Regions from separate parts of the Enterobacter sp. E14S genome, predicted to be linked through region 2. Evidence: predicted binding sites of a transcription regulator. Region 2 holds the regulator's gene; each other region holds the start of a gene.
What was found. The regulator CRP, encoded in region 2, controls carbon source genes, mostly activating them, when cyclic AMP is high. The targets are predictions, from matches to a motif close to ATGTGANNNNNNTCACAT.
Positions count from the first base shown of each region.

Region 1: the regulator CRP is predicted to act here: its motif matches at 2,997-3,014, upstream of garD (galactarate dehydratase).
Region 3: the regulator CRP is predicted to act here: its motif matches at 4,642-4,659, upstream of ACZ6J2_RS02375 (sugar transporter).
Region 4: the regulator CRP is predicted to act here: its motif matches at 4,604-4,621, upstream of ACZ6J2_RS19310 (YjcB family protein).

Region 1 is NZ_JBVODQ010000006.1:61,336-66,991, reverse strand. It holds gene kbaZ (tagatose-bisphosphate aldolase subunit KbaZ) at 1-183, opposite strand, end outside; gene ACZ6J2_RS14115 (DeoR family transcriptional regulator) at 435-1,238, shown strand; gene garD (galactarate dehydratase) at 1,313-2,884, opposite strand; gene garL (2-dehydro-3-deoxyglucarate aldolase) at 3,258-4,028, shown strand; gene garR (2-hydroxy-3-oxopropionate reductase) at 4,050-4,940, shown strand; RNA gene rnpB (RNase P RNA component class A) at 5,000-5,376, shown strand.
Region 2 is NZ_JBVODQ010000009.1:148,321-153,976, reverse strand. It holds gene ACZ6J2_RS17470 (phosphoribulokinase) at 1-320, shown strand, start outside; gene ACZ6J2_RS17465 (OsmC family protein) at 381-785, opposite strand; gene crp (cAMP-activated global transcriptional regulator CRP) at 1,097-1,729, shown strand; gene ACZ6J2_RS17455 (YccS/YhfK family putative transporter) at 1,787-3,874, shown strand; gene argD (bifunctional acetylornithine/succinyldiaminopimelate transaminase) at 3,871-5,091, opposite strand; gene pabA (aminodeoxychorismate synthase component 2) at 5,179-5,656, opposite strand, start outside.
Region 3 is NZ_JBVODQ010000001.1:495,953-501,608, reverse strand. It holds gene sad (succinate-semialdehyde dehydrogenase) at 64-1,452, opposite strand; gene ptrR (putrescine utilization regulator PtrR) at 1,551-2,429, shown strand; gene ACZ6J2_RS02390 (GNAT family N-acetyltransferase) at 2,383-2,865, opposite strand; gene ACZ6J2_RS02385 (PhzF family phenazine biosynthesis protein) at 2,950-3,741, opposite strand; gene ACZ6J2_RS02380 (PhzF family phenazine biosynthesis protein) at 3,769-4,557, opposite strand; gene ACZ6J2_RS02375 (sugar transporter) at 4,735-5,656, shown strand, end outside.
Region 4 is NZ_JBVODQ010000012.1:50,593-56,248, reverse strand. It holds gene ACZ6J2_RS19330 (secondary thiamine-phosphate synthase enzyme YjbQ) at 1-234, shown strand, start outside; gene ACZ6J2_RS19325 (MmcQ/YjbR family DNA-binding protein) at 237-590, shown strand; gene uvrA (excinuclease ABC subunit UvrA) at 594-3,416, opposite strand; gene ssb1 (single-stranded DNA-binding protein SSB1) at 3,668-4,198, shown strand; gene ACZ6J2_RS19310 (YjcB family protein) at 4,261-4,542, opposite strand; gene ACZ6J2_RS19305 (EAL domain-containing protein) at 5,188-5,656, shown strand, end outside.

The sequences.
Region 1 (5,656 bases), on a different contig from region 2:
GCCGGTATAGCCGCCAAACTGATCCACCTGGTTGGAGGTGGCCTCGATCAGCAGCGGCGACTGATGCGAATGCGCGTAACGAATGGCTGCTTCAAGTACCAGCGGATGTGCGGAACAGACGGCATAGATCCCGTATGAATTCCCTCGTTTATGTTGTTCCACCATTTCTGTCAGATGTTTCACTTTCCTCTCCATTTCGGATGGCAATGACACTTGTCTTTCGTTTTGTTTCATTTAATCCTGCATCATGGTGATATAAAAATAAAACGAAAGATAATGGTTTTCCGATCTGTTTCACAAAAGAAACATAATGAAAGGTTTCAGCGCAGTGTAGGCTTGCGTCTGGACGTAAGGCGGGACTTGCATTCCCGAAAAAGAAAGGCCTTAATAGACAAAACGAAATGAAACGAAAGTTTATTTATTAAGGAGCTCGTATGAGCAGCACCGATTCATCCGCAGAAAAGCGCATCACCGGGACCAGTGAAAGGCGAGAGCAGATCATTCAGCGGTTGCGGGCGCAGGGAAGCGTGCAGGTTAACGACCTGTCTCATCTGTACGGCGTATCGACGGTGACGATCCGCAACGATCTGGCGTTTCTGGAGAAGCAGGGCATTGCCGTTCGCGCTTACGGTGGGGCATTGATTTGCGAAGGCAACATGCCGGGCGCTGAGCCTTCCGTGGAGGATAAAAGCTCGCTGAATACGGCGGTAAAGCGCAGTATCGCGCAGGCCGCTGCCGCGCTGGTCAAACCCGGGCACCGTATTATTCTGGACTCCGGCACCACGACGTATGAAATCGCCCGCATGCTGCGCCAGCACACGGACGTGATTGCGATGACCAACGGGATGAACGTGGCGAATGCGTTGCTGGAAGCGGAAGGGGTGGAACTGCTGATGACCGGCGGGCATCTGCGCCGTCAGTCGCAATCTTTCTACGGTGACCAGGCAGAACAGTCGCTACAGAATTACCATTTTGACCTGCTGTTCCTCGGCGTTGACGCCATCGATCTCGACCGCGGCGTGAGTACGCATAACGAGGACGAAGCCCGTCTGAACCGCAAAATGTGCGAGGTGGCGGAGCGTATTATCGTTGTCACGGACTCCAGCAAATTTAACCGCTCAAGCCTGCATAAAATCATTGATACGCAACGGATTGATATGATTATTGTCGATGAAGGCATTCCGGCGGAGAGCCTGGACGGGCTGCGGAAAATCGGGATTGATGTGGTGTTGGTTTAAGGGGGCTTTTCCCCTCACCCTAACCCTCTCCCCATAGGGGAGAGGGGACCGTTCGGTGCGGTTGGGAATATGAATCACGTCACCGGTGCCGGGTTGAACACCGCCAGCTGATTATGTAATCCCCATTGATCCGAGAAGGTTTTCTTCCGTCCGCTGGCGACATCCAGAATGAAGTGGAACAGCTTCCAGCCCACGTCCTCAATGCTCTCTTCCCCGGTGGCGATGGTGCCCGCGTTGATGTCCATTAAGTCATACCAGCGGTTTGCCAGCTCGGTACGGGTCGCCATCTTGATCACCGGCACCGCCATCAGGCCGTACGGCGTGCCGCGCCCGGTGGTAAAGACCTGTACCGTAATGCCTGACGCTACCTGCTGCGTGCCGCAGACGAAATCGCTGGCCGGCGTTGCCGCGTAAATCAGGCCGCGCTTCGTCGGGCGCTGGCCCGGAGAGAGCACTTCCACAATCGCGCTCTGTCCGGATTTGGCAATCGACCCGAGGGCTTTTTCCACCACGTTCGCCAGGCCGCCTTTTTTGTTCCCCGGAGACGGGTTGGCGCTGCGGTCGGTTTTGCCCATATCGAGATAGCTATCGTACCAGGCCATTTCCTCGAGCAGGCGCTTCCCGACCTCTTCATTAACGGCGCGCGGCGTAAGCAGATGGATGGCGTCACGGACTTCGGTCACTTCGGAGAACATCACCGTGGCGCCGCAGCGGACAAGCAGATCGGACGCATAGCCTACCGCCGGGTTGGCCGTTACGCCGGAGAAGGCATCGCTGCCGCCGCACTGGGTGCCCACGACCAGCTCTGAGGCCGGGCACGTTTCACGCTGCCGGCGGTTGAGTTTGTCGAGATGACGCTCAGCCACCTGCAGGATATCGTCGACCATTGAGCGGAAACCCACGTGGCGTTCGTCCTGCAGGCGCACGATGCTGGCCTCGTCTGCCGGAATGGCTTTCACATCTTCGGTACCCTGCAGCAGGCGCTCTGGCTGCAATTTTTCACACCCCAGACCGATGACCATCACCTCGCCGCCAAAGTTCGGGTTCAGGGCGATATTGTGGATGGTACGGATAGGCACTACCGCAGCGGGGGCGTTAATCGCCACACCGCAGCCGTAGAGGTGGTTCAGGCCCACCACGCCGTCGACGTTCGGGTATTTCGGCAGCAGGTCGCGCTCGATGATTTTCACCACATAATCCACTACGCCCGCCACGCAGTGCACGCTGGTGGTAATGCCGAGCAGATTCTTGGTGCCGACGCTGCCGTCCGCGTTGCGGTAGCCTTCGAAGGTATAGCCCTCCAGCGGAGGAAGCGGTTCCGGCACGCGGGTCGCCAACGGAAGCGTGTTCAGCGGCGGCGCTTCCGGCAGCGCCACCAGCGACTCCTCAACCCAGCTGCCCTGCGGTATAGAGCGAACGGCATAGCCGATGACTTCACCGTAACGTACGATTTCGCTGTTAGCAGGGATATCCACCAGGGCGACTTTATGTCCCTGCGGAATATGCTCAATCAGTTCCAGCCCGTCCGGGAAGCGGGTGCCCGCTTTTAAGCCATTGTCGTTGACAATTATCGCCACATTATCGGTGTCGTGGACTTTTATATAAAACGCCGTCGGCGATGCCTGTCGAATTTCAATGTCGGCCATTGTTCAGTATTCTCCAGCAAAGTGTCTGATAATAAATTCAGCCAATTTTCAAAGGGCAGAAATAAATACGCGGCTTTCAGAATTAAAGCATGTCAGCATAGGGGATATGAAAATGTGATCGCGATCGCTCCAGAACCAGTAATGCCTGATTCTGTGCATTAGCGCCCAGCGCCTTGTGCATATGCAAAAAAATTCATTGAAATGTTACGCAATGCTTGAGCATTAAAACAATGTGCGGTCGTGGATTGCGTCTTATACTGAATGACGATTTTATAACGCCAAAATACGTCAGAATAATAAATATAATGCTGGTGCGGTGTCTGAATAAATAAAATGATGCTGATATAGGCTGCGAATTAAAAAGGTAAATATGATGAATAACGATATCTTCCCGAATAAATTTAAAGCGGCCCTCGCGGCGCACCAGATTCAGATTGGCTGCTGGTCCGCGCTGGCAAACCCTATCAGCGCCGAAGTGCTGGGCCTGGCCGGGTTCGACTGGCTGGTGCTGGACGGCGAACATGCTCCGAACGATATCAGCACCTTTATTCCGCAGCTGATGGCGCTGAAAGGCAGCCCCAGCGCCCCGGTAGTGCGCGTGCCAACTAACGAGCCGGTAATTATCAAGCGCCTGCTGGATATCGGTTTCTACAACTTCCTGATCCCGTTTGTGGAGACGGAAGAACAAGCGGCGCTGGCCGTAGCCTCCACGCGCTATCCGCCAGAAGGGATCCGCGGCGTTTCCGTTTCTCATCGCGCCAATATGTTTGGCACCGTGCCGGACTACTTCGCGCAGTCCAATAACAACATCACCATTCTGGTTCAGATCGAGAGCCAGCAGGGCGTTGATAACGTTGACGCGATTGCAGCCACAAACGGCGTGGACGGCATCTTCGTCGGCCCAAGCGATCTGGCGGCCGCCTTTGGCCATCTGGGTAACGCCAGCCACCCTGACGTGCAGCGCGCGATCCAGCACATCTTTGCCCGCGCTAAAGCACACGGCAAACCGTGCGGCATTCTGGCGCCGGTTGAGGCTGATGCTCGTCGCTATCTGGAGTGGGGAGCCACGTTTGTAGCCGTCGGCAGCGACCTCGGCGTATTCCGCTCGGCCACGCAGAAATTAGCCGACGCTTTTAAAAAATAACCATCATTGAGGAAACAGATTATGACGCTGAAAGTGGGTTTTATTGGCCTGGGCATCATGGGTAAACCAATGAGTAAGAACCTCATCAAAGCGGGTTACTCACTGGTGGTATCCGATCACAATCCGCAGGCCGTGGCAGAGGTGATAGCGGCGGGCGCTGAAACGGCCACCACCGCGAAGGCCATTGCTGAACAGTGCGATGTCATCATCACCATGCTGCCAAACTCACCGCATGTTAAAGAGGTTGCGCTGGGTGAGAACGGCATTATCGACGGTGCGAAGCCGGGCCTGGTGTTGATTGATATGAGCTCTATTGCACCGCTCGCAAGCCGTGAAATCAGCGAGGCGTTAAAAGCGAAGGGCGTCGATATGCTGGATGCACCGGTCAGCGGCGGTGAGCCGAAAGCGATCGACGGCACGCTGTCGGTGATGGTCGGCGGCGATAAAGCCATTTTCGATAGATACTACGACCTGATGAAAGCCATGGCGGGCTCCGTGGTGCATACCGGGGACATCGGGGCGGGTAACGTGACCAAGCTGGCAAACCAGGTGATTGTGGCGCTGAACATTGCCGCCATGTCCGAAGCGCTGACGCTGGCAACCAAAGCGGGCGTCAACCCGGATCTGGTCTATCAGGCCATTCGCGGCGGTCTGGCGGGCAGTACCGTACTGGATGCCAAAGCGCCGATGGTGATGGATCGTAATTTCAAACCCGGTTTCCGCATCGACCTGCATATCAAAGATCTGGCGAACGCGCTGGATACGTCACACGGCGTGGGCGCGCAGCTGCCGCTGACCGCGGCGGTCATGGAGATGATGCAGGCGCTGCGTGCGGATGGCCTGGGCACGGCCGATCACAGCGCGATTGCGTGCTACTACGAAAAACTGGCGAAGGTGGAAGTGGCGCGTTAATCACGCCTTGCCCACACCTGAGGGTGACAGCGGCGCGCAAACCCTCTATACTGCGCGCCGAAGCTGACCAGACAGTCGCCGCTTCGTCGTCGTCCCTTTCGGGGGAGACGGGCGGAGGGGAGGAAAGTCCGGGCTCCATAGGGCAGGGTGCCAGGTAACGCCTGGGGGGGAAACCCACGACCAGTGCAACAGAGAGCAAACCGCCGATGGCCCGCGCAAGCGGGATCAGGTAAGGGTGAAAGGGTGCGGTAAGAGCGCACCGCGCGGCTGGTAACAGTCCGTGGCACGGTAAACTCCACCCGGAGCAAGGCCAAATAGGGGTTCACATGGTACGGCCCGTACTGAACCCGGGTAGGCTGCTTGAGCCAGTGAGCGATTGCTGGCCTAGATGAATGACTGTCCACGACAGAACCCGGCTTATCGGTCAGCTTCAACTTCTTAAAAAACCCCGCTTCGGCGGGGTTTTTGCTTTCCGGGTGATGCTGGATGGGTAAGTGCAGAACCGGACAAACGACATCAATTCTCATATTTGCGACATTAAGCACATTTCACTGCTTTTATACCTTTCGTATCGATCCTGTACCTGTAGACGATCGCCATCACAAAATTTCACGCTAAAAAACAGGTGATTTTCAGTATTGATAATTTGTTATGTTTGTTATCTATATGATCGAGAATCTTTTCTCGTTTGATATGCATATATTGAAATCAAATAC
Region 2 (5,656 bases):
TGCGCTCCATGGAGGATTACATTAACTTCCTGACGCCGCAGTTCTCCCGCACCCATATCAACTTCCAGCGCGTGCCGACGGTGGACACATCCAACCCGTTCGCGGCCAAAAGCATCCCGTCGCTGGATGAGAGCTTTGTGGTGATCCATTTCCGCAATCTCGAAGGCATTGATTACCCATGGCTGCTGGCAATGCTGCAGGGCTCGTTTATTTCGCACATGAATACGTTAGTCGTGCCGGGCGGAAAAATGGGGCTGGCGATGGAGCTCATCATGACGCCGCTGGTGGAGCGACTGATGGAAGGGAAACAGATCGCGTGAGCATGTTCCCTCTCCCAATGGGAGAGGGTTAGGGCATCAACACGCACGATGCCCCATCAATCACGCCTCGAGCACTTCATACGAATGCGTGATTTTTACCGCTTTCTCCAGCATTAACGCCACAGAGCAGTACTTCTCCGCAGACAGGTCCACCGCACGCGAGACCGCCGCGTCTTTCAGCTCTTTACCGGTGACCACAAAGTGCAGGTTAATATGGGTGAACAGGCGTGGCGCCTCTTCGCGACGTTCTGACGTGAGTTTAACCTCACAACCCGTCACGTCATGACGACCTTTTTGCAGAATCGACACCACATCAATTGCGCTGCATCCGCCTGCCGCCATCAGCACCATTTCCATTGGGCTGGGTGCTTTATCGCCGGAGTTACCGTCCATCAAAATCTGGTGTCCTGACGCGGACTCGCCCAGGAACGTTAAACCTTCAACCCATTTCACGCGCGCTTGCATATTCATTAACTCCAACGTTGCATTTTTGGTGACAGATTACGCGTGCGTTACATTTCTCGCAATGGAAGGCGACCTGCATCATGCTGAAGCGAGACACCAGGAGACACGCGGCGAAAGCTATGCTAAAACACTCAGGATGCTACAGTAATACATTGACGTTACACGTGTATGCAGAGGACATCAAACTTTACTGGCTGCGAAACGTTACGGTAGCCGACTTCCCAGGGTATGGGTAAGAATTCGATTGCAACCCCAGAGTCCGGATGCATCTGATGACTCTGGTGACAGCTTATAACAGAGGATAACAGCGCATGGTGCTTGGCAAACCGCAAACAGACCCGACTCTCGAATGGTTCTTGTCTCATTGCCACATTCATAAGTACCCATCGAAGAGCACGCTGATTCACCAGGGTGAAAAAGCGGAAACGTTGTATTACATCGTTAAAGGCTCGGTGGCAGTGCTGATCAAAGATGAAGAAGGGAAAGAGATGATCCTTTCTTATCTGAACCAGGGCGATTTCATCGGTGAACTGGGCCTGTTTGAAGAGGGCCAGGAACGTAGCGCCTGGGTTCGTGCAAAGACAGCATGTGAAGTGGCTGAAATTTCTTACAAGAAGTTCCGTCAGCTGATTCAGGTTAACCCTGACATCCTGATGCGTCTTTCTTCCCAGATGGCGCGCCGTCTGCAGGTCACGTCAGAGAAAGTGGGTAACCTCGCCTTCCTGGACGTTACCGGCCGTATCGCACAAACCCTGCTGAACCTGGCGAAACAGCCAGACGCCATGACCCACCCGGACGGTATGCAAATTAAAATTACCCGTCAGGAAATTGGTCAGATCGTCGGTTGCTCCCGTGAAACCGTGGGTCGTATCCTGAAAATGCTGGAAGATCAAAACCTGATCTCCGCCCACGGTAAAACCATCGTGGTCTACGGAACGCGTTAATTCCGCTTAAACGGCGTGCCATCGCAAGGTGTCACGCCGTTTTTGTCTCTACTCCCCATGTGGCGCAGGCTGATCTATCACCCGGAAGTTAACTACGCACTGCGACAAACGCTGGTGTTGTGTCTTCCTGTGGCCATAGGCCTGATCCTCGGACATCTTCAGCAAGGCCTGCTGTTTTCCCTCGTGCCCGCCTGCTGCAACATTGCCGGTCTGGACACGCCGCATAAGCGCTTTTTCAAACGCCTGATTATCGGTGGCTGCCTGTTTGCCGGGTGTAGCCTCGCCGTACAACTCCTGCTCGCCCGGGATATCCCGCTGCCGCTGATCCTGACCGTGCTGGCGATGACGCTCGGCGTCACGGCGGAAATCAGTTCGCTGCACGCCCGCCTGCTTCCCGCTTCGCTGATTGCGGCCATTTTCACGCTGAGCCTCGCCGGGAACATGCCGGTGTGGGAGCCGCTGCTGATCTACGCCCTGGGGACATTATGGTACGGGCTGTTTAACTGGTTTTGGTTCTGGCTGTGGCGGGAGCAGCCGCTGCGTGAATCCCTGAGCCTGCTCTATGTGCAGCTTGCGGATTACTGCGAAGCCAAATACACCCTGCTCACCCAGCATACCGACCCGGAAAAATCCTTACCGCCGCTGCTGACGCGCCAGCAAAAGGTGGTGGATCTGATAAGCCAGTGCTATCAGCAGCTGCATATGCTCGCCGCCAACAAGAACCACGAGTACAAGCGGCTGCTGCGCACCTTCCAGGTCGGGCTGGATCTGCAGGAGCATATCTCCGTAAGCCTTCACCACCCGCAGGAGGTGCAAAAGCTGGTCGAGCGCAGCCACGCCGAAGCGGTGATCCGCTGGAACGCGCAGACCGTCTCGGCACGTCTGCGCGTGCTGGCCGATGATATTCTCTATCACCGTTACCCGACGCGCTTTAACATGGAAAAACAGCTGGGCGCGCTGGAGAAAATCGCCCGCCAGCATCCCGATAACCCGGTCGGCCAGTTTGCCGCCTGGCATTTCAGCCGCATCGCCCGCGTGCTGCGCACGCAGCGCCCGCTTTATCCCCGCGACTTGATGGCGGATAAGCAAAAACGGCTTCCGCTATTGCCCGCGCTCAAAAGCTATCTTTCTCTTAAATCGTCCGCTCTGCGCAACGCCGCAAGGATCAGCGTGATGCTCAGTACCGCCAGCCTGATGGGCATGGCGCTGCACCTGCCGAAACCGTACTGGATCTTAATGACCGTGCTGTTTGTCACCCAGAACGGCTACGGCGCCACGCGGGTGCGTATTCTGCATCGGGCTGGCGGAACGCTGGCCGGGCTGATCATTGCGGGCGTGACGCTGCACTTCCACGTGCCGGAAGGCTATACCCTGGCAGGGATGCTGGCGATTACGCTGGTGAGCTACCTGATTATCCGCAAAAACTACGGCTGGGCGATGGTGGGCTTTACGGTGACGGCGGTATATACGCTGCAGCTGCTCACGCTCAATGGCGAACAGTTTATTGTCGCCAGGCTGATTGATACTCTGATCGGCTGCCTGATTGCCTTTGGCGGCATGGTCTGGCTGTGGCCGCAGTGGCAGAGCGGGCTGCTGAGGCAGAACGCCCACGACGCGCTGGAAGCGGATCAGGAGGCCATCAGGCTAATCCTCAGCGACAATCCTCAACCGACGCCGCTGGCCTATCAGCGGATGAAGGTCAACCAGGCGCACAACGCCCTGTTTAACTCGCTCAACCAGGCGATGCAGGAGCCGGGCTTTAACTCGCACTATCTGGCAGACATGAAGCTCTGGGTGACGCACAGCCAGTTTATCGTCGAGCATATTAACGCCATGACCACGCTGGCGCGCGAGCACACGATGCTAACGCCGGATCTGGCGCAGCGCTATTTGCAGTCATGTGAAATTGCGTTGCAGAGGTGCCAGCAGCGTCTGGAGTATGATGCGCCGGGCGAATCGGGCGACTCAAATATTCTGGAAGCGCCGGAGACGTTAACCCACGGGCCAATGAGCACCCTGGAGCAGCATTTACAGCGCGTTCTGGGGCATCTGAACACCATGCACACCATTTCGTCGGTGGCATGGCGTCAGCGTCCGCATCACGGCATTTGGTTAACGCGCCGGCTAAAGCGAACCGAGTATTAGCCTTTTACAATCTTCTCGACCGCAGCAGCAAAGCGGGTTAACCCGTCTTCGATGTCTTTGTCTTCTACCACCAGCGACGGCGCAAAGCGCATCACGTCCGGCCCGGCATTAAGCACCATCACCCCTTCGTGGGCGGCGGCGTGCAGGAAATCACGCGCCCGGCCTTTGTACTGCGGCTTCAGCTCGGCGCCAATCAACAGCCCCATCCCGCGGATTTCGCTGAACACATCGTACTGCTCATCAATCTTTTGCAGGTGTTTTACGAAAAGCTCGCGCTTCGCGCTCACGGCGTTCAACACCTCCGGCGTGTTGATAATGTCGAATGCGGCACCCGCCACGGCGCTCGCCAGCGGGTTACCGCCGTAGGTGGAACCGTGAGAACCGACGTGGAACGCGGAGGCGATCTCCTGCGTCGTCAGTACCGCACTCACCGGGAAACCGCCGCCGAGCGCTTTGGCGCTGGTCAGGATGTCCGGCGTCACGCCGTAGTGCATATAAGCGAACAGATCGCCGGTACGCCCCATCCCGCACTGAACTTCATCAAAGACCAGCAGCGCCTGATGCTCGTCGCACAGCGCGCGCAGCCCTTTCAGGAATTCCGGGGTTGCCGCCGTCACGCCGCCTTCCCCCTGGATCGGCTCGACAACAACGGCGCAGGTATGGTCATCCATGACCGCTTTCACCGCGTGCAGATCGTTAAACGGCACGTGGACGATGTCGGCCGGTTTCGGGCCAAACCCGTCGGAATACTTCGGCTGGCCGCCAACGGAGACGGTAAAGAAGGAGCGTCCGTGGAAGGCATTGTGGAAGGCGATGATTTTGGTTTTGTACGGGCTGTGGCGCGTTGTCGCGTAGTAGCGCGCCAGCTTAAACGCAGTTTCGTTGGCTTCAGTGCCAGAGTTCATAAACAGCACGCGCTCGGCAAAGGTCGCATCGATGATCTTGCGGCCCAGGCGCAGCGCCGGTTCGTTGGTGAACACGTTGCTGGTATGCCACAGGGTTTCGCCCTGGGTTTTCAGCGCCTCAACCAGCGCGGGATGGCAATGACCCAGCGCCGTGACCGCAATACCGCCCGCGAAATCCACATACTCTTTACCCTGCTGATCCCAGACGCGGCTGCCTTTCCCCTTCACCGGGATAAACTCAGCCGGTGCATAAATCGGCAGGATCACTTCATCAAATGTCGCGCGGGTAATTGCTGGTTGTTCAGTTGCCATGTCATGACCATCCATTTTTATGTCACAGTGATTGTGAAAATATAATCACAAAATATGCATAAAAAATCACAGCAAGGCAACAGATATTCAGCGATTGAGGAAATTTGCCAGCAGCGCGTGCCCCTGCTCGCTGAGGATGCTTTCCGGGTGGAACTGCACGCCTTCGAGGTCCCATTCGCGGTGACGAATCCCCATAATCTCCTGCGTATCGCTCCAGGCGGTCACCTCAAAGCAGTCGGGCAGCGTAGACGGATCAATGACCAGGGAATGGTAGCGCGTCACGGTTAACGGATTATTGAGCCCCGTGAATACCCCGGTGCCGGCGTGGGTGACCGGAGAAGTTTTACCGTGCATCACTTTGGCGGCGCGCACGATGGTGGCACCAAACGCCTGGGCAATCGCCTGATGGCCCAGACAGACGCCCAGGATCTGCAGCTTGCCGGCATAGTGCTGGATAACATCCAGAGAAATACCCGATTCTGACGGCGTACACGGCCCCGGAGAAATCACGATTTTCTGCGGAGCCAGCGTCCCGATATCGGCCAGTCCGATCTCGTCGTTGCGG
Region 3 (5,656 bases), on a different contig from region 2:
ACCATTGCAGATAAATGACAACGGCCCTCGTGATGAGGGCCGAAATCACAGGCGGGCGATAAATTACACGCGATCCTTCCAGACCGTCTGCACGTTGCAGAACTCGTGCAGCCCAAAGTGGGAAAGCTCGCGACCAAAGCCGCTTTTCTTCACGCCGCCGAAGGCCACGCGCGCGTCGCTGGCGCTAAAGCCGTTGATAAACACCCCGCCACACTCCAGTTCGCGGGAGAATCTATCCGCAAGCGCTGCGTCAGCGGTAAAGACGGTGGCGGACAGGCCAAAGTCGCTGTCGTTGGCAAGCGCCAGAGCGTGCTCCGCGTCTTTTGCGACAGTCACGGCCGCGACCGGACCAAACAGTTCCTGGCGGAACGCCGTCATCGACGGGGTGACGTTGGTCAGCACGGTTGGCGCGTAGTAATTGCCCTCTCCGCTGATTTTCTCTCCGCCCAGCAGCAGCGTTGCCCCTTCGGCCAGGGTGGCCTGCACCTGCTGATGCAGCTCATCGCGCAGGTCATAACGCGCCATCGGGCCCAGGTAGTTCTCTTCTGCTTCCGGCGCGCCCATCTTTAACGCGGCGACAGCGTCGACGAAGCGGCGGGTAAAGGTATCTGCAATCCCCGCTTCCACAATGAAGCGTTTGGCCGCCGCGCACACCTGCCCGGTATTCTGGTAGCGACCCGCCACCGCCGCCTTCACTGCTAGATCCAGGTCGGCATCGTTAAGGACGATAAACGGGTCGGAGCCGCCCAGCTCAAGAACGCATTTTTTCAGCGCGGCTCCTGCCTGCGCGCCAATGGCCGCACCGGCACGCACGCTGCCGGTGACGGTCACCGCGGCAATACGGCGATCGCTAATCGCCTGGCTTACGCCGTCATTGGTGGCGTTCACCCAGCCGAATACGCCTTCAGGGAAACCGGCATCCGCAAAGATCTGCCCAATAAGTTCCGCAGAGCCGAGCACGTTTGGCGCATGCTTAAGCAGATAGCTGTTACCTGCCAGCAGAATGGGCACCGCGCCGCGCAGCACCTGCCAGAGCGGGAAGTTCCAGGGCATTACCGCGAGAATCGGCCCCAGCGGACGGTATTCGATAAGAGCGTTGTGGTTTTCCACCAGCGTGGATTCCGCACGCAGCATCGCCGGGCCATGCTCGGCATACCAGTCGCACAGACCGGCGGATTTTGCCACTTCCGCCCGCGCCTGCAGGATGGGTTTCCCCATTTCACGGGAGATGGTCTGCGCCATCTCTTCTGCGCGGTTTCGCAGCGCTGCGCCGAGATCCCGCAGCTTCTGCGCCCGATGGGACACGCTTTCGCGTCGCCACTGGCGATACCCCGCATCAGACTGAGCAATCGCGCGTTCAACCTCTTCCGCCGTCGCCCAGGCGAAGGCACCGAGGGTTTCCCCCGTTGCCGGGTTAACAGAGAGGGCATGTGTAGCAGATGAATATTTCATGATGTTCTCCACGCATTTCGGTTGATTCATTGTGGCTCACTCTGCTATTTCTTAAAAATGAATAATACTAACCACCTTATTCACGAAACGAGAATGCCATGGACTTAACCCAGCTTGAAATGTTTAACGCCGTCGCGTTGACGGGCAGCATCACCCAGGCGGCGCAGAAGGTGCATCGCGTGCCGTCTAACCTGACGACCCGCATCCGCCAGCTGGAAGCCGATCTTGGCGTTGAGCTGTTTATTCGTGAGAACCAGCGTTTGCGCTTATCCCCCGCCGGGCATAACTTCCTGCGCTACAGCAGGCAGATCCTCGCCCTGGTGGATGAGGCGCGCATGGTCGTCGCGGGTGATGAGCCGCAGGGGTTATTTGCCCTCGGCGCGCTGGAAAGCACCGCCGCGGTGCGCATTCCCGAAACGCTGGCGCAGTTTAACCAGCGCTATCCGCGCATCCAGTTTGCCCTATCTACCGGGCCATCCGGGACGATGATTGATGGCGTACTGGAGGGAACCCTCAGCGCCGCCTTCGTCGACGGGCCTCTGTCGCACCCGGAGCTGGAGGGCATGCCGGTCTACCGGGAAGAGATGATGCTGGTCACGCCTGCCGGGCACGCCGAGGTCGCCCGCGCCGCGCAGGTCAGCGGCAGCGACGTTTACGCCTTTCGCGCAAACTGCTCGTACCGTCGACATCTGGAAAGCTGGTTTCATGCGGACAGAGCCACCCCCGGCCGCATTCATGAGATGGAGTCCTATCACGGCATGCTCGCCTGCGTCATTGCGGGCGCGGGCATCGCGCTGATGCCGCGCTCGATGCTGGAGAGTATGCCGGGACATCATCAGGTTGAAGCCTGGCCGCTGGCGGAAAACTGGCGCTGGCTCACTACCTGGCTGGTGTGGCGGCGCGGGGCGATGACCCGCCAGCTGGAAGCTTTTATAGCGCTGCTAAACGAACGTCTTCAACCAGCGCCTTCTCCATAAACAGGCTGAGCGGATCGTCAGCGTACGGGGCAAACGCCGGACGCAAATCATATCCGCACTGCTCGTACAGGCGAATCGCGGCGCGCTGTTTGATGCCCGTCTCCAGCCTTACCGTGTGGCAATGGCGGCTCAGGGCCTCATCTTCCAGGGCGGCCAGCAGCGTCTCGCCGAGATGCTGCCCGCGATGGGCCGGATCGATATAGACCCGCTTCATCTCCCCCGTTCCGTCGCCGTTGAGCACGATGGCTCCGCAGCCTACGGCGTGCAGCTGCTGGTCACGAATGACCATCAGGATCAGCGAGGTTTCAGGCAGCGCAGACAGGTCGAGCAGATGGTTGCTTTCGGCGGGATAGAGTTCGCTCTGATAGCGGTCAAGCGCCGCGATCAGCGTGAGAATGTCCGGATGACGTGCAGATTCAGAGGTAATGGAATACATGGCAGGCTCCTTGCTGTTTTTATATCAACATAGCTCAGGCCTGCCGGGGTGGTTCATAGTATTAACTTATAGCGCGTCACTCAGCTAGCGCAGGAAGATTCGCCCTTTCAGATACAGGGTCGCCTGGCCGCCAATCAGCACGCGGTCGCCCTTCAGCTCGCAGCGCAGATCCCCACCACGGTATGACACCTGGCGAGCATTGAGTGACGTTTTGCCCAGCTTTTCGCTCCAGTAAGGGATCAGCATGCTGTGGGCGGATCCGGTGACCGGATCTTCCGGCACCCCTTCGCCCGGACAGAAGAAGCGGCTGACGAAGTCATATTCTTCTCCCGGCGCCGTCACGCAAACCATTTTATCCAGCGGAAGCATGGCCCCAATATCCGGCGTTAACGCTTCAACCTGCTGCTGGCTCTCCAGCACCACCATGTAATCGCGTCCGACGCGCACCTCTTTTGCCGCCGTGATGCCCAGCGCGCTAAACAGCACCTCAGGTGGGTTTTCGACGACTTCCGTCGACCACGCGGGGAAGTTCAGCGTCAGCCAGTCGCCGCTGCGTTTGACGGTCAGCTCGCCCACGAAGCGCGTGGTGAAGGTGATTTCGGTATGCGGATAATCAAGGTATTCGAAAATGACGTGCGATGCGGCAAGCGTAGCGTGACCGCACAGGTTAATTTCATCCAGCGTGGTGAACCAGCGCAGCTCAAACCCGCCGTCGGTGCGCACGAAAAAGGCCGTCTCAGACTGGTTATGCTGCTGCGCCATTTTGAGCAGCGTTTCGTCCGGCAGCCACTCTTCCAGAGGACATACCGCTGCGGCGTTGCCGCCAAAGGTTTTATCGCTGAAGGCATCCACCAGATAAAAATCAATTTCCTGCATTGTCTCTTCCTCTCTTGTTATGGGTTTTTAGCGCAGAAAAACTGTGCCTTTCAGATAAAGCGTGGCCTGTCCGCTCATCAGCACGCGCGAACCTTTCAGCTCACAGCGCACATCTCCGCCGCGCGCTGAAACCTGACGGGCGAACATCGTGGTTTTGCCCAGCTTTTCGCTCCAGTAAGGGATCAGCATGGTGTGCGCGGAGCCGGTGACCGGGTCTTCCGGGACGGAAACGCCCGGTGAGAAAAAGCGGCTGACAAAATCATACTCCCCCTCACCGCGCGCCGTAACGCTCACCTTATGCTCGCCTGGCGTCATCGCCGAGAAGCGCGGCGCAAGCGCTTCAACCTGCTGGCGATTCTCCAGAACGATCAGCCAGGCGCGCCCTTTACGGGCTTCAACGTAGCGGCTAATACCCAGCGCCGAGAGCATCTCCGGCGGGGGTGTCTCTTCATGGGTTGGACATGCCGGGAAGTCCAGCGTCATCCACTCCCCCTCCCGGCTGACCGTCAGGCGGCCAGAGGCGGTTTCAAAGTGGATCCGCGAATCCGGGTAATCCAGCTCGGTAAACAGCACGTGCGCGGCCGCAAGCGTAGCGTGGCCGCAGAGATTGACTTCGGTAAGCGTGGTAAACCAGCGTAGCTCAATGCCCCCTTTACTGCAGACGAAAAAAGCCGTTTCCGACTGGTTATGCTGCTGCGCCATTTTCAGCAAGGTCTCATCGGGTAACCATTCCTTGAGCGGGCAAACGGCGGCCGGATTGCCGCCAAACGAGGTATCGCTGAACGCATCTACCAGATAAAAATCAATCTCCTGCATTGTCTTACCGCCTGTTTTTATTGTGTTGTTCTTTTATATTCAATGAAAACGGTGTTCCCGGCTACCGCTTTCATAAGGTAAATATTGAGATCTGCGTCACATAATGGTTGAGTTTTCGCCGTTCGACGTTTTAAGATCGTCCCCTCTTCTTTTCAGCAACGAATCTCCGACATCCCTATGACAACGAACACAGTTTCCCGCAGGGTTGCGTGGCTACGCGTGGTCACGCTGGCCATTGCCGCGTTTATTTTTAACACCACAGAATTTGTTCCGGTTGGGCTGTTGTCTGACATCGCTGAAAGTTTCCAGATGGAAACGGCGCAGGTGGGCATTATGTTGACTATCTACGCCTGGGTTGTGGCGCTGATGTCCTTGCCGTTTATGCTGCTGACCAGCCAGATGGAGCGGCGCAGGCTGCTGATCGGCCTGTTTTTGCTGTTCATCGCCAGCCATGTCCTGTCGTTTATGGCATGGAATTTTACGGTGCTGGTCATTAGCCGCATCGGCATTGCCTTTGCCCATGCGGTGTTCTGGTCGATCACCGCGTCGCTGGCTATTCGACTCGCCCCAGCGGGTAAACGCGCCCAGGCGCTGAGCCTGATTGCCACCGGTACCGCACTGGCGATGGTGCTGGGTCTGCCGATTGGCCGCATCGTAGGGCAATACTTCGGCTGGCGTACGACGTTCTTCGCCATTGGTATGGGCGCGCTGGTTACGCTGGTATGCCTGATTAAGCTGCTCCCCGCGCTGCCGAGCGAGCATTCCGGCTCGCTGAAAAGCCTGCCGCTGCTGATGCGTCGCCCGGCGCTGCTGGGTATCTACCTGCTTACCGTTATTGTGGTGACGGCCCATTACACGGCGTACAGCTACATTGAACCCTTTGTGCAGGTGGTGGCGGGCTTTAGCGCAAACTTTGCCACCGTCCTGCTGTTGATCCTCGGCGGAGCGGGCATTATTGGCAGCGTGCTGTTCGGTAAGCTGGGTAACCGGCACGCCTCGACGCTGGTGAGCTGCGCTATCGGTCTGCTGCTGGCCTGCCTGCTGCTGCTGATGCCTGCCGCAGGCAGTGAAAGCCATCTGGCGATCCTCAGCCTGTTCT
Region 4 (5,656 bases), on a different contig from region 2:
GACATGGAGCACCATTTTCTGAAGAGTGTCCCGGACAACGCGCCTTACGAGCATGACTATGAGGGGGCGGACGATATGCCTTCGCATATTAAATCCTCCCTGCTGGGCGTATCGTTGATGCTGCCGGTTCACAACGGGCGGCTGCTGTTGGGAACGTGGCAGGGGATCTGGCTGGGAGAGCATCGCATTCACGGTGGTTCGCGTAAAATTATCGCCACGCTACAAGGGGAATAAAGATGACAATTTCGGAGATACTTCAGTACTGCATGAGCAAGCCCGGCGCGGAGCAGAGCGTTCATAGCGACTGGAAAGCCACGCAGATAAAAGTGGGAGATGTCCTGTTTGCGATGGTGAAAGAGGTGGAAGGCCGTCCGGCGGCGTCACTGAAAACCAGCCCTGAACTGGCGGATTTGCTACGCCAACAGCATGATGACGTGAGGCCGAGCAAGCACCTCAATAAGGCGCACTGGAGCACCGTCTATCTGGATGGATCGATTCCTGGCTCGCAGATTTACTACCTGGTGGACGCGTCCTATCAGCAGGCGGTTGAGCTGCTGCCGGAAACCACCCGACAGCAACTCTCCGTGTGACAATTACAGCAACGGTTTAAGGAAGCGCGCGGTGTGCGAGGCTTCGCACTCTGCAACGGTCTCTGGCGTACCGGAGACGAGAATTTCACCGCCGCCGCTGCCGCCTTCCGGGCCGAGATCGACAATCCAGTCCGCGGTTTTAATCACGTCCAGGTTATGTTCGATGACCACGATAGTGTTGCCCTGATCGCGCAGCTGATGCAGCACGTCGAGCAGCTGCTGAATATCGGCAAAGTGCAGGCCGGTGGTCGGCTCATCCAGAATGTAGAGCGTCTGACCGGTGCCGCGTTTTGACAGCTCACGCGCCAGCTTCACGCGCTGCGCTTCACCGCCGGACAGCGTGGTTGCCGACTGTCCCAGACGAATGTAGGTCAGGCCCACGTCCATCAGCGTCTGCAGCTTACGCGCCAGCGCAGGGACGGCGTCAAAGAATTCGCGCGCCTCTTCGATGGTCATGTCCAGCACTTCGTGGATGGTCTTGCCTTTGTACTTAATTTCCAGCGTTTCGCGGTTATAGCGTTTGCCTTTGCACTGGTCGCACGGCACGTAGATATCCGGCAGGAAGTGCATCTCAACCTTGATCACGCCGTCGCCCTGGCACGCTTCGCAGCGGCCACCGCGAACGTTAAAGCTGAAACGTCCTGGCGTATAGCCGCGTGAACGCGCTTCCGGCACTCCGGCAAACAGTTCACGTACGGGCGTGAAGACGCCGGTATAGGTTGCCGGGTTAGAGCGCGGGGTACGGCCAATCGGGCTCTGGTCAATGTCGATAACTTTATCGAAATGCTCCAGCCCCTGGATGTCGCGGTACGGTGCAGGCTCGGCCAGCGTCGCGCCGTTTAGCGCCGTCTGCGCAATCGGGAACAGCGTATCGTTGATCAGCGTCGATTTACCGGAACCGGACACGCCGGTGATGCAGGTAAACAGGCCAACCGGCAGCGTCAGGGTGACGTCTTTCAGGTTGTTGCCGCGCGCGCCGGTCAGCTTCAGCACTTTTTCCGGATCTGCCGCTACGCGCTGTTTTGGCACCTCAATCTTACGCTTGCCGCTCATGTACTGGCCGGTCAGCGATTCGGGCACCGCCATGATGTCCTTCAGCGTCCCTTCCGCGACAACCTGGCCGCCGTGTACGCCAGCGCCAGGGCCAATGTCGATGACGTGGTCAGCCGCGCGGATCGCATCTTCATCGTGCTCGACCACAATTACCGTGTTGCCGAGGTTGCGCAGGTGAACCAGCGTGCCGAGCAGACGCTCGTTGTCGCGCTGGTGCAGGCCGATGGACGGCTCATCCAGCACGTACATCACGCCTACCAGACCTGCACCAATCTGGCTCGCCAGACGGATACGCTGGGCTTCACCGCCGGAGAGCGTTTCTGCCGAGCGGGAAAGCGTCAGGTAGTTCAGGCCAACGTTCACCAGGAACTTCAGGCGATCGCCGATCTCTTTCAGCACTTTTTCGGCAATTTTCGCGCGCTGGCCGGAGAGCTTCAGGTTGTTGAAGAAGTCCATCGCGTGGCCGATGCTCATGTCTGAGATGGTCGGCAGTGCCGTGTTTTCCACAAACACGTGGCGCGCTTCGCGACGCAGACGCGTACCCTCACAGGTGGCGCAGGAGCGGTTGCTGATGAACTTCGCCAGCTCCTCGCGCACCGCGCTGGATTCGGTCTCTTTGTATCGGCGCTCCATGTTGTGCAGCACCCCTTCGAACGGGTGGCGACGCACTGAGGTATCGCCGCGATCGTTCATATACTTGAACTCGATGTTCTCTTTGCCGGAACCGAACAGGATCACTTTGTGTACGTTCGGGCTCAGGCTCGCCCACGGCGCTTCGACGTCGAACTTGTAGTGCTCCGCCAGCGATTTCAGCATCTGGAAGTAGTAGAAGTTACGCTTGTCCCAGCCGCGAATGGCACCGCCCGCCAGCGACAGCTCCGGGTTCTGGATCACGCGGTCCGGGTCGAAATACTGCTGCACGCCCAGGCCGTCACACGTCGGGCACGCGCCCGCCGGGTTGTTGAATGAGAACAGGCGCGGCTCAAGCTCGCGCATGCTGTAGCCGCAAATCGGGCAGGCGAAGTTGGCGGAGAAGAGCAGCTCTTCCGCTTTTGGGTCGTCCATATCGGACACCACGGCCGTGCCGCCAGAGAGTTCCAGCGCCGTTTCAAAGGATTCCGCCAGGCGCGTGGCGAGATCGTCGCGCACCTTAAAGCGGTCAATCACCACCTCGATGGTGTGCTTCTTCTGCAACTCCAGCTTTGGCGGATCGGACAGGTCACACACCTCGCCGTCGATGCGGGCGCGGATATAGCCCTGGCTTGCCAGGTTTTCCAGCGTTTTGGTGTGTTCGCCTTTTCGCTCTTTGATGATCGGCGCCAGCAGCATCAGGCGTTTGCCTTCCGGCTGCGACAGCACGTTATCCACCATCTGGCTTACGGTCTGGGCCGCCAGCGGGACGTCGTGGTCCGGGCAGCGCGGCTCACCCACGCGGGCATACAGCAGACGCAGGTAGTCATGAATTTCGGTAATGGTACCGACCGTTGAACGCGGGTTATGCGAGGTGGACTTCTGCTCAATAGAGATAGCAGGGGACAACCCTTCAATGTGGTCGACATCCGGTTTTTCCATCAGCGACAGGAACTGACGCGCGTACGCAGAGAGCGATTCAACGTAACGACGCTGTCCTTCGGCATACAAAGTGTCGAAAGCCAGTGAGGATTTGCCAGACCCCGAAAGCCCGGTCACGACAATGAGTTTGTCGCGAGGGATTATGAGGTTGATATTCTTGAGATTGTGGGTGCGGGCGCCCCGAACTTCGATCTTATCCATTCACCTTTCCCGGTTGGAACACGGATTGCCTGATTTGTTTGAAGGACAAACGGCTGTCAGAAACGGCTAATTATGACACAATTTGACCTGTTTGAATATACAGTATTGGAATGCATTTTCTGATTGGCTGTGTAACAATGTCGAGTCCGCGAGAGATTTCTGAACCGACTACGCAACTATGCAAATTGCCGCGTGGAAATGGTACACTCGCGCGTTTACACTATTAAGAAACGTATTCAGGAGACACGAACATGGCCAGCAGAGGCGTAAACAAGGTGATTCTCGTCGGTAATCTGGGCCAGGACCCGGAAGTACGCTACATGCCGAGTGGTGGCGCAGTTGCCAACATTACGCTGGCTACTTCCGAATCCTGGCGTGATAAAGCGACCGGTGAGATGAAAGAGCAGACCGAATGGCACCGCGTAGTGCTGTTTGGCAAACTGGCAGAAGTGGCCGGCGAGTATCTGCGTAAAGGTTCTCAGGTCTATATCGAAGGCCAGCTGCGTACCCGCAAATGGACCGATCAGGCCGGCGCTGAGAAGTACACCACAGAAGTCGTGGTCAACGTGGGCGGCACCATGCAGATGCTGGGTGGCCGTCAGGGCGGTGGCGCACCGGCAGGTGGCGGTCAGAGCCAGCAGCAGGGCGGTTGGGGTCAGCCTCAGCAGCCGCAGGGCGGCAACCAGTTCAGCGGCGGCGCACAGTCTCGTCCGCAGCAGCAGTCTGCTCCGGCGCCGTCTAACGAACCGCCAATGGATTTCGACGACGACATTCCGTTCTGATTTCCGCGTGCTGAAAACAAAAAACCCAGACTATCGTCTGGGTTTTTTTATTCCGTCAGGGATCAGGTAATCACCATCGGCCAGTCTGGCGGCGTATGGCTCATCGCCTCAACCATCACCACTTTAATATTTTCCCAGACGGCGGCGATATCCAGCAGGGTAATGCCAAGCAGGCCCGTTGCAAACCAGCAGGCCGCACCCAGCCCCAGCAGGGTGCTGATAACAGCAAGACCCGCATAGTCAGATTTACGAAACTGAATGTTCAGCGTGCTGGCTAGAAACATCAGTACCGCACTCAACAAAGGCCAGCGCAGGAGAACCATGCTGGTAGTAATGGTTGCCATAAAACCCATCCTCTATAAAACAGACGAACTGAATGAAACGGTGTTTCTCGTTACAAAATATGTGTGAACTATATCACATTTGTTGATTTATTCGCCAGTATCTGTGCGATCAAAAAAGAGGATTTTATTCCTCAGAAAAGGCGATTGTGCGAGCTGGTTCTGCCTTCGGCGCACGAGAAGGCGGACCCACAGCGTGCCGGAAACGCCCATCGGGCAGGTGGGGATGCCGCAAATTCGGTTTTTATATGAGGGGAGTTATTCTCCGCCAATACTCAAAATATTGTGGTGTAGGCTGACTATTTATAAATCAACGGACACAATGCCTCAGAGCAAATAGCATAAAACGTCCTGATGAAATTGTACTTTTTTCATGCTGTCAGACGTTTGGCTTAATCAACGATTGTCTGTTGTGTTATCTTCCAGTCTGCCTGACGGGCTGGATAATTATTTTCCTTAATTGAAACGGAACGAATACTTACAGTTTAACTTACGGGAAAATATTATCGGCATAACGAAATTTAAGATTTTTAATACTAAAAGTCAGTTGCTAACTTCGCATGATTCATGCAACGTAATCACCTGTTTAACAAAGCATCCGGCCTTCATTACTACAGGCGTACAACATGCAGGGATATAGGGCGGGAAATGAATCGTAGCGCGCGGCGCAAAATGCTCAGGGTGGTAGGGATCATCATGGTAGTTATGCTGCCGGTGATGCTTGCGCTATGGTTTGCCCAACTGCGTGCCGTGTCTGAAACAAGCGCCCAGCTACGCACATTTGCTGAACTGGCTTTAGACAAAACAGAGCTGGTTATTCAACAGGTTGAGCTGGCCCGGGACGAGGCGGTAAAATATCAGGGCGAGCTTTGCACGCCGGGACACCGTCAATATATGCTGAACGTTGTTCGTGGCCGCCTGTTTGTCGCCGATTTAATTTACGCTGAAGGTCAGAATTTTCTTTGTTCGACCGTTTTTACACCGGATCACCCCTACGCCATTCCTGTCGCTAATTACACGCGCAAACCTGACGTCGCTATCTATTATTATCGCGATACCCCATTTTATAGTGGCTATAAAATGACATATATGCAGCGCGGAAATTATGTGGTTGTCG